Regions from separate parts of the Anaerosinus sp. genome, predicted to be linked through region 1. Evidence: riboswitches for the same ligand, from Rfam matches in the RefSeq annotation. Region 1 holds a riboswitch; the other holds the start of a gene.
What was found. Region 1 has a riboswitch for cobalamin ahead of cbiD (cobalt-precorrin-5B (C(1))-methyltransferase CbiD). Riboswitches for the same ligand answer to the same signal wherever they lie in the genome.
Positions count from the first base shown of each region.

Region 2: linked by a shared signal. The riboswitch ahead of ACWZFG_RS02405 (TonB-dependent receptor plug domain-containing protein) and the one ahead of cbiD (cobalt-precorrin-5B (C(1))-methyltransferase CbiD) in region 1 are both predicted to bind cobalamin.

Region 1 is NZ_CBDNNH010000012.1:27,343-33,099, reverse strand. It holds gene folE2 (GTP cyclohydrolase FolE2) at 1-48, shown strand, start outside; gene ACWZFG_RS06185 (ChbG/HpnK family deacetylase) at 81-932, shown strand; gene ACWZFG_RS06180 (lysylphosphatidylglycerol synthase transmembrane domain-containing protein) at 925-1,908, shown strand; gene ACWZFG_RS06175 (ArnT family glycosyltransferase) at 1,923-3,491, shown strand; cobalamin riboswitch at 3,543-3,716, shown strand; gene cbiD (cobalt-precorrin-5B (C(1))-methyltransferase CbiD) at 3,851-4,957, shown strand; gene cbiE (precorrin-6y C5,15-methyltransferase (decarboxylating) subunit CbiE) at 4,942-5,562, shown strand; gene cbiT (precorrin-6Y C5,15-methyltransferase (decarboxylating) subunit CbiT) at 5,562-5,757, shown strand, end outside.
Region 2 is NZ_CBDNNH010000003.1:65,711-71,467, forward strand. It holds gene ACWZFG_RS02395 (nitrogenase component 1) at 1-616, shown strand, start outside; gene ACWZFG_RS02400 (nitrogenase component 1) at 606-1,907, shown strand; cobalamin riboswitch at 1,981-2,157, shown strand; gene ACWZFG_RS02405 (TonB-dependent receptor plug domain-containing protein) at 2,330-4,222, shown strand; gene ACWZFG_RS02410 (ABC transporter substrate-binding protein) at 4,283-5,254, shown strand; gene ACWZFG_RS02415 (ATP-binding protein) at 5,259-5,757, shown strand, end outside.

The DNA of each region.
Region 1 (5,757 bases):
ATTCATAATCATAATGCATATGCAAATTATACAGAACTTGTTAAATAATACTTAGGTAATTGATTAATGAGGAGTATAGAATGAAAAAGTTAATAATTAATGCAGATGATTATGGATTACACGAATTTATTAACCAAGGAATAATGGAAGGGGCTATGCATGGATGTATTAGTAGTACATCGATTATGCCGGTTGCCGCTGCATTTGAACATGCAGTAAATCTTCTTAATACAAATGAAAATAGCGTAGGTGTAGGAGTACATTTAACATTAGTTGCAGCAAGCCCTATCCTTGAGCCCAAAAAAATTTCTACTTTAGTTGATGCTGAGGGGAATTTTGCTTCGGCTTATCCTGCTTTTATAAAAAAATATATTTGTGGAACAGTTAGATTAGCGGAAATTTATCAGGAATTTTATGCACAAATTGCTAAAGTAAAATCTACAGGTATACCTATTACGCATTTAGATAGTCATCAACATTTACATGTTCTTCCTGGGATGATCGATGTTGTTATTGCGCTTGCAAAAGAGTTTAAAATAAAAGCAATTAGAATTCCCGCTGAAGATTATCTTTTTTTTCATGAGTTTTCATTTGGTAGATATATCGGAAAATGTGGCTTGAGTTTTCTTGCGCAAATCGCTAGAAAAAAACTAAAAAAAGCAAATATTGTTTCACCTGATTATTTTTGGGGAATGATGGCTGGAGGAAATATGAATGAGGCTACATTGGCCCAAATTATTTCCCAATTACCCAATGGAGTAAATGAAATCATGGTTCATCCAGGGCATAATACTGGTGAGTTGCGAAAACTATTTGATTGGCAATATCATTGGGATCAAGAATTATCCGCATTAACTGATAAAAATTTATTAAACTCATTACGACATAATAAAATTGAATTGGTTTCGTTTGGAGCGTTGGCGAATGAATAAAATTTATAAGAGATTTTTATTTCTTATCTTACTTTTAGGCATTATTTCTTGTGGAGTTATTTACTTTACAGTAGATATAAATACGTTAAGTCATTTAACAGAATTTCAACCTTGGTCAATTATTGTAACCATTTTTTTGGTTATCATTGGATTGATTTTAGATGGAACTCGATTAATGCACTTAGTCCGTGCTTCTAATGAACATATTACGTTACAGCAAGCTGTTCAGGTAATATTCGGGAATTATTTTTTAGCTTTATTAACTCCTGGAGCAACAGGTGGAGCAGTTGCACAATTAATTTTTTTACGCAATGCAGGAATTCCAACAGGAAAAGCTACAGTCTTTGTTATTGTACGTACGCTCGTATCTATTTTATTTTTATTATTATGTTTACCTATCATTTTTTATTTTGATAACAGTTTGTTACCCTGGATTTCTACGAATGTATTAATTGGAATATCTATATTTATTGTTTTAGGGACTTTTTTCATCATTTGGGCGCTAAAAAATAAATTTACAGATTATCTGGTAATTAAATTTTCAAAACGCTTAAAATACGCAAAAAGGCGTATGTTATATGCTTTTTATAGAGATATTAAAGGAGCTATCGTTTTACTATCAAGTGCCCCATTAAGTATGCTTAGAGTTTTTGTTGAATCGGGCTTAAGTTTGTTAGCTTTATATAGCGTTGTTCCTATTTTGTTTTTAGGTATGGGAGTCGATGTAAATTGGGCAATCGTTATGGGAAGAATGATTTTTCTCAATATTCTTCTTTATTTTGCACCAACTCCTGGGGGATCTGGAATTGCAGAAGGCGGATTTGTTTTATTATTTAATGAATTTTTACCATCAGGAACTGTAGGGATTATTGCTGTTGCCTGGAGAATGATTGCAGAATATTTGCCATTTTCTATTGGATTTTATTATACAATTAAAGTTTTTGGACGAGAATTTTTAACAAAACAGTTAAAATAATAAAGGAGTTTATGATGTCAACAAATAAAAATATTTCAATTGGAATCATGATAATAATTGCTGCTATTACTATATTTTCTAATTTATCTGGATTTCCTTTATTAGATCCTGATGAACCGGTCTATGCAGAAACTCCTAAAGAAATGATTTTATCGAATGATTTTTTATCCCCAAAGATTTACGGTGAATATTGGTATGATAAGCCACCGATGTATTATTGGCTTGTTGCGATGAGTTATCAAGTATTTGGTATAAATGATTTTGCGGCAAGATTCCCATCAGCATTTTTATCTTTGCTTAGTATTATTGCAATATACTTTTATGGGAAAAAATTATTTAATCATAAAGTGGGAATCTATAGTGCTTTAATTTTAGTAACAAGTATTGAATTTTTTTATTTAGGTAAAGCTGCTGTTACAGATATTACATTAAATTTTTGTTTAATGGTTTCGCTCTTTGCATTTTTAAGTAGACAATATTATACATTTTATATTTTTGCAGGCTTAGCAGTTTTAACTAAAGGGCCCATAGGCTTATTTTTCCCTGGTGTAATTGTATTTTTGTACTTAGTATGCTTAAAAAAATTTCATCTTTTATCTGAAATGAAAATTTTATCTGGAAGCATTATTTTTTGCTTGGTTGCGTTGCCATGGTATATTTATATGTATAGCTTGCATGGAAGTGCATTTATCGATAGTTTTCTTGGTTTTCATAACATAACGAGATTTACATCGCCAGAGCATCCTAGTGGACTATTATGGTATTATTATCTTCCAGTATTATTAGTTGGGTTTTTCCCTTGGATAACTTTGCTTTTTCAATCTATCTATAAATCTTTTTCCGATTCTTATGGAAAATTTGATCATTTATTATTTCTAAATCTATGGGCAGTAATCATTTTGTTGTTTTTTTCTATATCAAAAACAAAACTTGTATCGTATATACTGCCAATGTTTCCAGCATTAGCAATGTTGGTGGGATGGTATCTTGATAAGTTAACCGGTAGAAATTATTTTGGTTCCAAAAGGTCTTGGGGCTGGATTGGATGCTTACTATTTTTATCGGCAACTTTTGTTTATGGCTGTACAATTGGGATAAAAGAAATGCCACAAGCGGAGATTGGGTTTATCAGTTTAGCTTCTACCATTATCCTGATGTGCTTAGTAACGATTTTCTTTCTTTTAAAACGAAATATTGAGATAGCTTTTAAAAGTCAGGTAGTAGGAATGATGATTTTTTCTACTGTGTTAGTAAATTTATTATTTCCGAAAATTGCACCTGATTTTACGAGTCAGCATGTAAGTAACGTTTTTTTAGAGCAATATGATGGAACTAGCGATGTTTATATTTCTAAATTTCTTCGCCCAGGAATTTCTTTCTATAGTGGAATTTATGGCAATGAGCTAGTTTTTTCTCCTAAATCTATTCCTGATTTAGAAAAAGTTTTTACGAATAAGAAAACCTATTTTATTCTAAGAGATATCGATTATGATAGATTGCCACAGTCTACGATAAATCAACTTACAATAATTAACCAAGTCGATAATAAACTCATACTAGTAGAGACTAGATTTATAAAGTAAATTTTTATTATATAGCAGGATTTTATCTATAGATATTGAAATAAGAGAAGATAAATGACTAAGGAAACAGGTGCTTAATTGCTTAAAAGGGAAGTCCGGTGTGATACCGGCGCGGTCCCGCCACTGTATTAATGAGTATCTTTACCTATGCCACTGGCGATTGCTGGGAAGGCGTAAAGATATGATGATTTTAGCCAGGAGACCTACCTGTTTTAACGCACACCGTTACTATAAACAGCCTTGTTTATAAGCGACCTACGGATGATGGGCAGGTGGGTAATTAAGCTTCTACAACTGTTATTTTTAATATGTGGTTGTTTGCGTTTTTTTACCCTCTGCCTTTGCAGGGGGTTTTATTTTTGAAAAAATTTTTAAAATCGGGGTTTACAACAGGAACCTGTGTGGCTGCAGCTACGAAGGCAGCATTGCTAGCCCATAAAGGAAGCTATCTCAACACAGTAAATATTCAAGCACTTTCGGGTGAAATACTTTCGATTCCGATTGAACATGTGGAGAAAAAGAGCGAAAATGAAATATTTGCTGCTGTTAGAAAGGACTCTGGTGATGATCCGGATATTACAAATGGGATGATCATCGAAGTTAAAGTTCTCATCTCTGCTCAGCATAAAGACATTATCATTAAAGCTGGAACAGGAGTAGGAATCGTAACTAGCCCAGGGTTAGCTGCTAAAGTAGGACAACCAGCGGTGAATCCCGGACCAAGAAAAATGATTACCAATGTAGTAAAAGAAATATTAAAAGAAGAGTATGGCTGTGAAATTACAATTATCATTCCTCGCGGAGTTGAGTTAGCGAAAAAAACATTAAATCCAATTTTAGGTATTGAGGGAGGATTGTCCATTATTGGCACCTCTGGAATAGTAAGACCTATGTCAGAGGAAGCTTTTAAAGATTCATTGGCACCTCAAATTGATGTTGCTAAAGCAAAAGGGCTAGATACTTTAATTTTTGTTCCTGGGAAAATAGGATATGATGCTTGTATTGACAATTTTGGGGTAAGGGCAGATGCAATAGTACAGACTAGTAATTTTATTGGCTTTATGCTGGAAAGTGCAGCTGAAAGAAAGATTCAAAATATTTTATTTGTTGGTCATTTAGGAAAATTAATTAAAGTTGCCGGTGGGATTTTTCATACACATAATAGAGTTGCAGATGCTCGTCTTGAAATTTTAGCGGTGTATGCAGCTTCTTTAGGAGCATCTACAGGAGTAGTTAGAGATATTTTAAGTACGACTACGACAGAAGCTGCAATTGAAATTTTAGAAGAAAATCATATTGAAGGAATTTATGATCTGATTGCACAAAGAATTAGTTATCGAGCAATGCGCTACGTTTATAATGAAATTTGTATTGGCGCTGTTATCACCAGTTTAGATGGTACAATTTTAGGAATAGATGAAAATGCAAAAAAAATCGGAGGAGTTTTAGGGTGGAACATAAAATAATTGTCGTTGGTATAGGCCCAGGATCAGAAGATTATTTATTACCAATTGCAAAAAAAACGATTGATTTTGCAAAGGTTTTAGTTGGCAGTAAACGGTCGTTAAGCTCATTTCAAAATAAAATGGCGCTAACTCATGCAATTACAGGTGAGATCGAAGCTGCACTTGCTTTTATTGAGGAAAATTTAAAAAGCCAAGATGTCGTAGTGATGGTTTCAGGTGATCCAGGGTATTATAGCTTTCTAGCAGCTTTAAATAAAAGATTTTCCTGTATTGAGGTTATTCCGGGAATAAGCTCTATGCAGCTTGCTTTTGCTAGATTGGCGCTCCCTTGGCATGATGCGGATTTAATTAGTTTACATGGGAGAGAGGTTGATTTAGCTCGGCTTAAGTATTCAAAAGGGCGCAAACTTGGTTTTTTAACTGATTCAAAATATACAAGTGCTACGATTGCTAGCCTTCTTTTAAAAAATGATTGGCCCCAAAATGTGCAGCTTTACGCTTGTAACCATTTATCTTATGAGAATGAATCTATTGTGACAATGACATTGCAAGAAGCTGCTTCTACCGTCGAATATAAAAATTGTATAGTGGTGGTGATAGCATAATGTATCATCTAGGAATTCCCGATCATGAATTTATTCGTGGGAAAACACCAATGACAAAAGAGGAAATTCGTATTCTAACAATTGCTAAGGCCCAAATTAATCCTGATAGTATTATTTGGGATGTTGGAGCTGGGACTGGTTCTTTATCTATTGAAGCTGCCCTTTCAGCACTAAACGGTCATGTATATGCGATTG
Region 2 (5,757 bases), on a different contig from region 1:
AATTTTATCGGTAGGAATTGCACGTGAATATTATCCCAAGATGCAAGAATATGCAAGAGTGTTGGCTGAGCGTTATCAAACGAAGTGTTATACGGGGAACTATCCTAAAGGGATGGCAGAAACGAAAGTATGGTTTAAAAAAATCGGAGAAGTTTTAGCGTGCGAAGCAGAAGCTAAACAAGCCTGGGAAATAGAAAATACACGTCTGGAAAAGTTTTTACAAAAAAAACGCGAAGTTTTGTCGGGGAAAAGTTACATTTTTGTTATTGGGTATGCAAGCCGTTATTTTGATCCGAAGTTTCATTTAGAAACGTTATCAGCTGTGGGTGCAGAACTTAAAGCGGTAGTTTTACATAATGATTTAACGAGTAAAGAAAAAGCAGAGCAACGCAAGCGAATCATGGAGCTAACGGATATTCCCTGCTATACAGAAGAAGAGATAAAAACGCTGGCAGAGCAAGTGGACTTTGTTTTAACGACGACAGATTTAATTGATCTTCCCCATCAGTTGTCTATCTCAATTCAACAAGTTGGCATTTGGGGTCTGGAAAATCTGCTAAATAAAGTATCTATGGCAATTCATGGACGTGGCAGGAGGATTCTATATGAATACTAATCAGAAATTGCAGCGGTGGCTGCCGTGTAAAAGTCGTTGTGAAATGGCGGGCGCAGCCTCATTTTTTTTAAGTCTAAAAGATTGTGTGATTTTGATAAACGGGCCTCGTTGGTGTGCAACGATTGCCGAACGCGAGATGGCAAGAGTCGAGAAAAAATATGAGCGAAGAATCTTTTGTAGTGAAGTAAAGGAAATCGATTTGTTGTACGGCGCAGATGATGCGCTTTTGCTGGCGTTAGAAGAAGTAAAAAAAGAATGTAATCCTAAAATGATTGCAGTCATCAACAGTTGCTCAGTCAGCTTAATCGGTGATGACATTCAGGGGATTTGTCATAGAGCTAATTTAGCTTGTGAGATTATTGCGGTTGATGCAGGCGGACTTAAGGGAGAATTTTGGGAAGGGTATCAGGAAGCATTAGATAAAATTCTTGACTTAGTTACTGCAAAGGTAAAAGTTAAAAAAGAAGTTGTGCGGAAAAATCGCGTAAATCTTTTTGGCTGGTGCAATAACTATCCCAATTGGCAAGGGGATTTAGCTGAAATCAAGCGAATGCTTATATCCTCTGGGATTGAAGTTGGTGTTTGCCTTGGTGCAGATGAAACTTCTCTAGCTGAGATGATGCAATTGCCATTGGCTGCTTGCAATATTGTTTTAGCTCCGGAACTTGGAGTTGAAGCGGCAAAACGGTTAGCAGAAGAATGGGGGCAAGATTACCTTATTGCGCCTACACCTTATGGAATGCAATGTTCCATTGCCTGGTTAAATCGGATTGCAGAAAAATTACAGATCAATATCTGCACAGAAAAACTAGAAACAGAAATCGACATCAATCAAGAAAAGCTGGATCAAGCAATTTTTCAGCTCAAAGCGGATTGTAAAAACTTTGGCTTTGGCGACGTATATTTAACGCTTCCTTACGGAGTTGCTTATGGAATCGTAGCAGCACTAAAAACAGAGTTTCCTGAATTTAATGATATTTATCTCAAAATAGAAGGCCCGAATAAAGCAGAATATCCAATGATTCAAGGCGTACGCGCCTGGCAGGTGCAACCAAGTGCTGTATCTGTTGAAGAAGCAGGTATTTCGCTTGTCCTTGGAGATTGGCAAACGAGATTGGAAGTTGGGCAATACGATCGGATGATTTTTAAAAATTTTCTTATGCCAATGCAAGGTGTTCCTGTTGCAGAACGTCCCTATGCAGGTGTTTTGGGATGGAAGCACTTTATGGCGGAAGTGATAGAAGTGTTTCATATGATTGCTTACTTACATCCGGCAAAAGTTGGAAAATAAAAAACATTAAAAAATCTTGACTGTATGACCACTATATAGTGTATGGTGGAAAACGATGCAATCATTTCGACAAATTCATATTGAGAAGATAGGTGCCGAAAGGCTTAATAGGGAAATCGGTGAAAAACCGGTACGGTCCCGCCGCTGTAATGGGGAGTAACTCCACAAAGATGTCACTGGATATATTCTGGGAAGGCGTGGGGAAGCGATGATACAGAGTCAGAAGAACTGCCTAGATTCATTTTGCCATGAAATCCTACGAGTGATAGGAAGGTGAAAGATACTGTAACTATACAATGCTGTATGCATTTGTAGGTATAGATATGGAATTTAACGCCTTTTTGCTTTTGCGAAAAGGCTTTTTCACGTAATAGCATGGTTTTTCGTTGAAGTGAAATGAAATTGAGGAGAGGTCAAAATACGTGAAACGAAAATTTTCAAAATCAAAAAAACTGGCAGCGATACTTATGCCAACAATTGCTTTAGCGACAAGCTTTATTTATGCTAATACAGCCTTTGCTGAAGAAAATTCCCAAGAAGCGATAGCTTCATATTTCTTTGATGAAGTTGTTGTAACTGCAACAAGAACACCTGTGAATGAATTTAAGGTCAATGCGAATATCAATGTAATTACAAGTGAAGATATTGCTAAAAATCATTATACGGATTTGTCGGAAGCGTTGCGTTCCATTCCTGGCGTTACAATCGCCAATTATAGTTTAGCTGGCTATGATAATAGCAATGGGTTAAAAATTAATGGCGCAGATGAAATTGTTGTATTAATTGATGGGGTTAAAATGAATGCAGCGGGCAATAAATTTTCGGCTACGATGTTTAAAAACTTAGATAATGTAGAGCGTATTGAAGTTTTGAAAGGCTCTGCATCAACATTATACGGCTCTGATGCAAAAGGTGGTGTTATCAATATCATCACGAAGAAGATCAACCACAATCAATCGAAAATAAAAATCACTGGCGGCAGTTATGCTACGGAAAACTATTTATTTAGCACAGAGGGGCACGATGAAGATTGGTCATGGAGAATTTCGCGCCAGAAAGATCTGCTTGGCGATTTTAAAGATGGTAGAGGTGTGACGACGCCAGCGCATTTAAATGGAGATACAACGAGTATAAAAATAACAAAAGAGATTGGTGAAAAATCTGATTTGACGTTTACTTATGATGGATATAAAGCGGATGAAGGTTATACAGCGTTGTGGGAAGATGCGTTTAAAAAAGGAAGTATTGATAATTATAATTGGAAATTGATTTATAATACTCAGATTGATGATAAATCGACGAATCAGTTCTCTTATATGAACAGTGTTTTTGATACAGATTACAATAAATATTTCACCAATATAAAAACTTATCGAATTTCTGATCAATATACAAGGCAGTGGGATGAAAATAATACGTTGATTGCAGGCTTTGAGTTTACGCAGGATAAAGTCGTTACTTTTAATAATGTGAAACTTACCAATCGTGCTTTGTATCTACAAGACGAGTGGGGGATAGATGACCGTTGGACGCTGACGAGCGGAATTCGCTATGATAATAACTCCGGTTTTGGCAGTCATACTTCCCCGAGTGTAAACCTTGGTTATATGGCAAGTGATGCAACGAATTTATATGTTGGGTATAGCGAATATTTTATTCCGCCTTCTCCGACCAATTTGTATAGTGCAAAATATGGAAACCCGAACATAAAGCCAGAATCCGGGAATACGCTTGAGTTTGGGATTAATCATCGGATTGATGATACGTTTGTGGCTTCTGCACATATCTTTAAACGTGATTCAGAAGATAGAATTGGCTATATCAGCAAGATCGGTAAATATGCAAATGTGGGTGACGAAAAAGCAGATGGCTGGGACATTCAATTGAAAAAGCAATTTTCTGACGCATTTAGTGGATTTGTTGGTTATACCCATACCAATGTAGACCCGACAGACCAAAGGGCAGAAAATATTGACGGGTATATTCCGAAGGGAGCTTGGAACGTTGGTCTCGATTATAAAGCTGGTAAGTTAGATCTTTCCGTATTAGGGCGCGGGGCAATTGATAGACCAGGGCCGCAAACAGCTGATGCGGTAGATCACTTCTTCCCGGCAAATACCTATTGGGTTTGGGATATTGGAATCAATTATCAAGCAACCGATGATATTAAAGCCTTTATTAAAGTGAATAATGTCTTTGATAAGTTTTATGCTGAGCATTCAAATGCGCGTTATAACTGGAGTACAACTCCGGATGAGCAATGGTGGAGTGCACCGGGCAGAAATGTACTTGTAGGGATGGAATACACTTTTTAAATCATTGATGAACCGAAAGCATTCGGTTCATCCTTCTTGCTAAGGGTGGAATAAAAATAGATGAAAAGATTTAATCGTTGCATAGTGCTTATTTTACTTGTTTTTGCATGTATATTAGGAGGCTGTGGATCGACGCGGGATGATGTGAATACGACGATTCTTAATACAGGTTATGATGTTGTAGATTCTACAGGAACAAAGCTTCATTTTACAAAGAAGCCGGAACGAATTGTCTCATTGACTATCAGTACTGATGAAATCCTATTGGAGTTGGTATCTGAGGATAGAATCGCAGCTTTAACTTATTTAGTTGATGATCCTGGGATATCAAATGCAGTTGAAAAAAGTAAAACGGTCTTAGCTCGTTTGGACGGAAATAGTGCGGAAGCAATTCTGGCACTAAAACCTGACTTAGTTATTGTTGCAGATTTTTTTAAAGTAGAAATGATTGAGACTTTACGTGAGCTAGGAATTCCGGTTTATGTATATAAAACGCAAAAAAATATTCAAGATGTAAAAAATTCCATTGTGGAACTGGCAAATGTTGTAGGAGAACCACAAAATGCTTTACCGCTACTCACGATGATGGATGCAAAATTAGCACAAATCGAAATGACGGTGAATGAAATTCTGGAAAGTGAACGAAAAAGAGTGATTTATATACAGACCAATGGAGCAACCTTTCGTCCTGAAAGCACATTTCATGATATTTGCAAGTTTGCAGGGGTAAAAGAGGCGGCATTGGAGCTGAATTATCAAAAGAATATTACGTTATCCAAAGAAGAAATTGTTCGATTAAATCCAGATGCCTTTGTTTTATCGGCATGGGATTATGATGGGAAACATGAGACGCAGGAGCGTTGTAAAGAAATTCAAGAAGATCCTGCGTATCAATCGATTAAAGCAATAAAAAATCATGCAATTGTCGCCTTGCCCGGAGCGCATATGCAATCATTATCACATTATATCGTTTATGCGATTGAAGACATGGCAAAGGCGATGTATCCAGAAAAGTTTAAATTGAAGGAGTAAAAACATGAAAAGAAAAGTAGTATATCCGTTTACAGCTATCGTTGGACAGGAGGAAATGAAATTATCTTTAATTTTAAATGTCATTAATCCATCGTTAGGCGGTGTTTTAATTAAAGGGGAAAAAGGAACGGCAAAATCAACTGCGGTTAGAGCTTTGGCAGAACTTTTACCGGCGATGGAAGTTGTTGATGGCTGTCAATTCCACTGTGATCCAAGTGAAGTGAATTTGCTTTGTGAAGCTTGCCAGAAGAAACAGCAAGAACATAAATTAGTAAGTCATCATGCGGTAAAAATGCGTGTGGTGGAATTGCCGGTAAGTGCGACGGAAGATCGCGTGGTTGGTACACTTGACATTGAACATGCGATTAAACATGGGGAAAAGAAATTTGAAGCAGGGATTCTTGCCCAAGCGAATCGCAATATTCTTTATGTTGATGAAATTAATCTACTTGATGATCATGTCGTTGATGTTCTTTTAGATGCGGCAGCAATGGGAATTAATA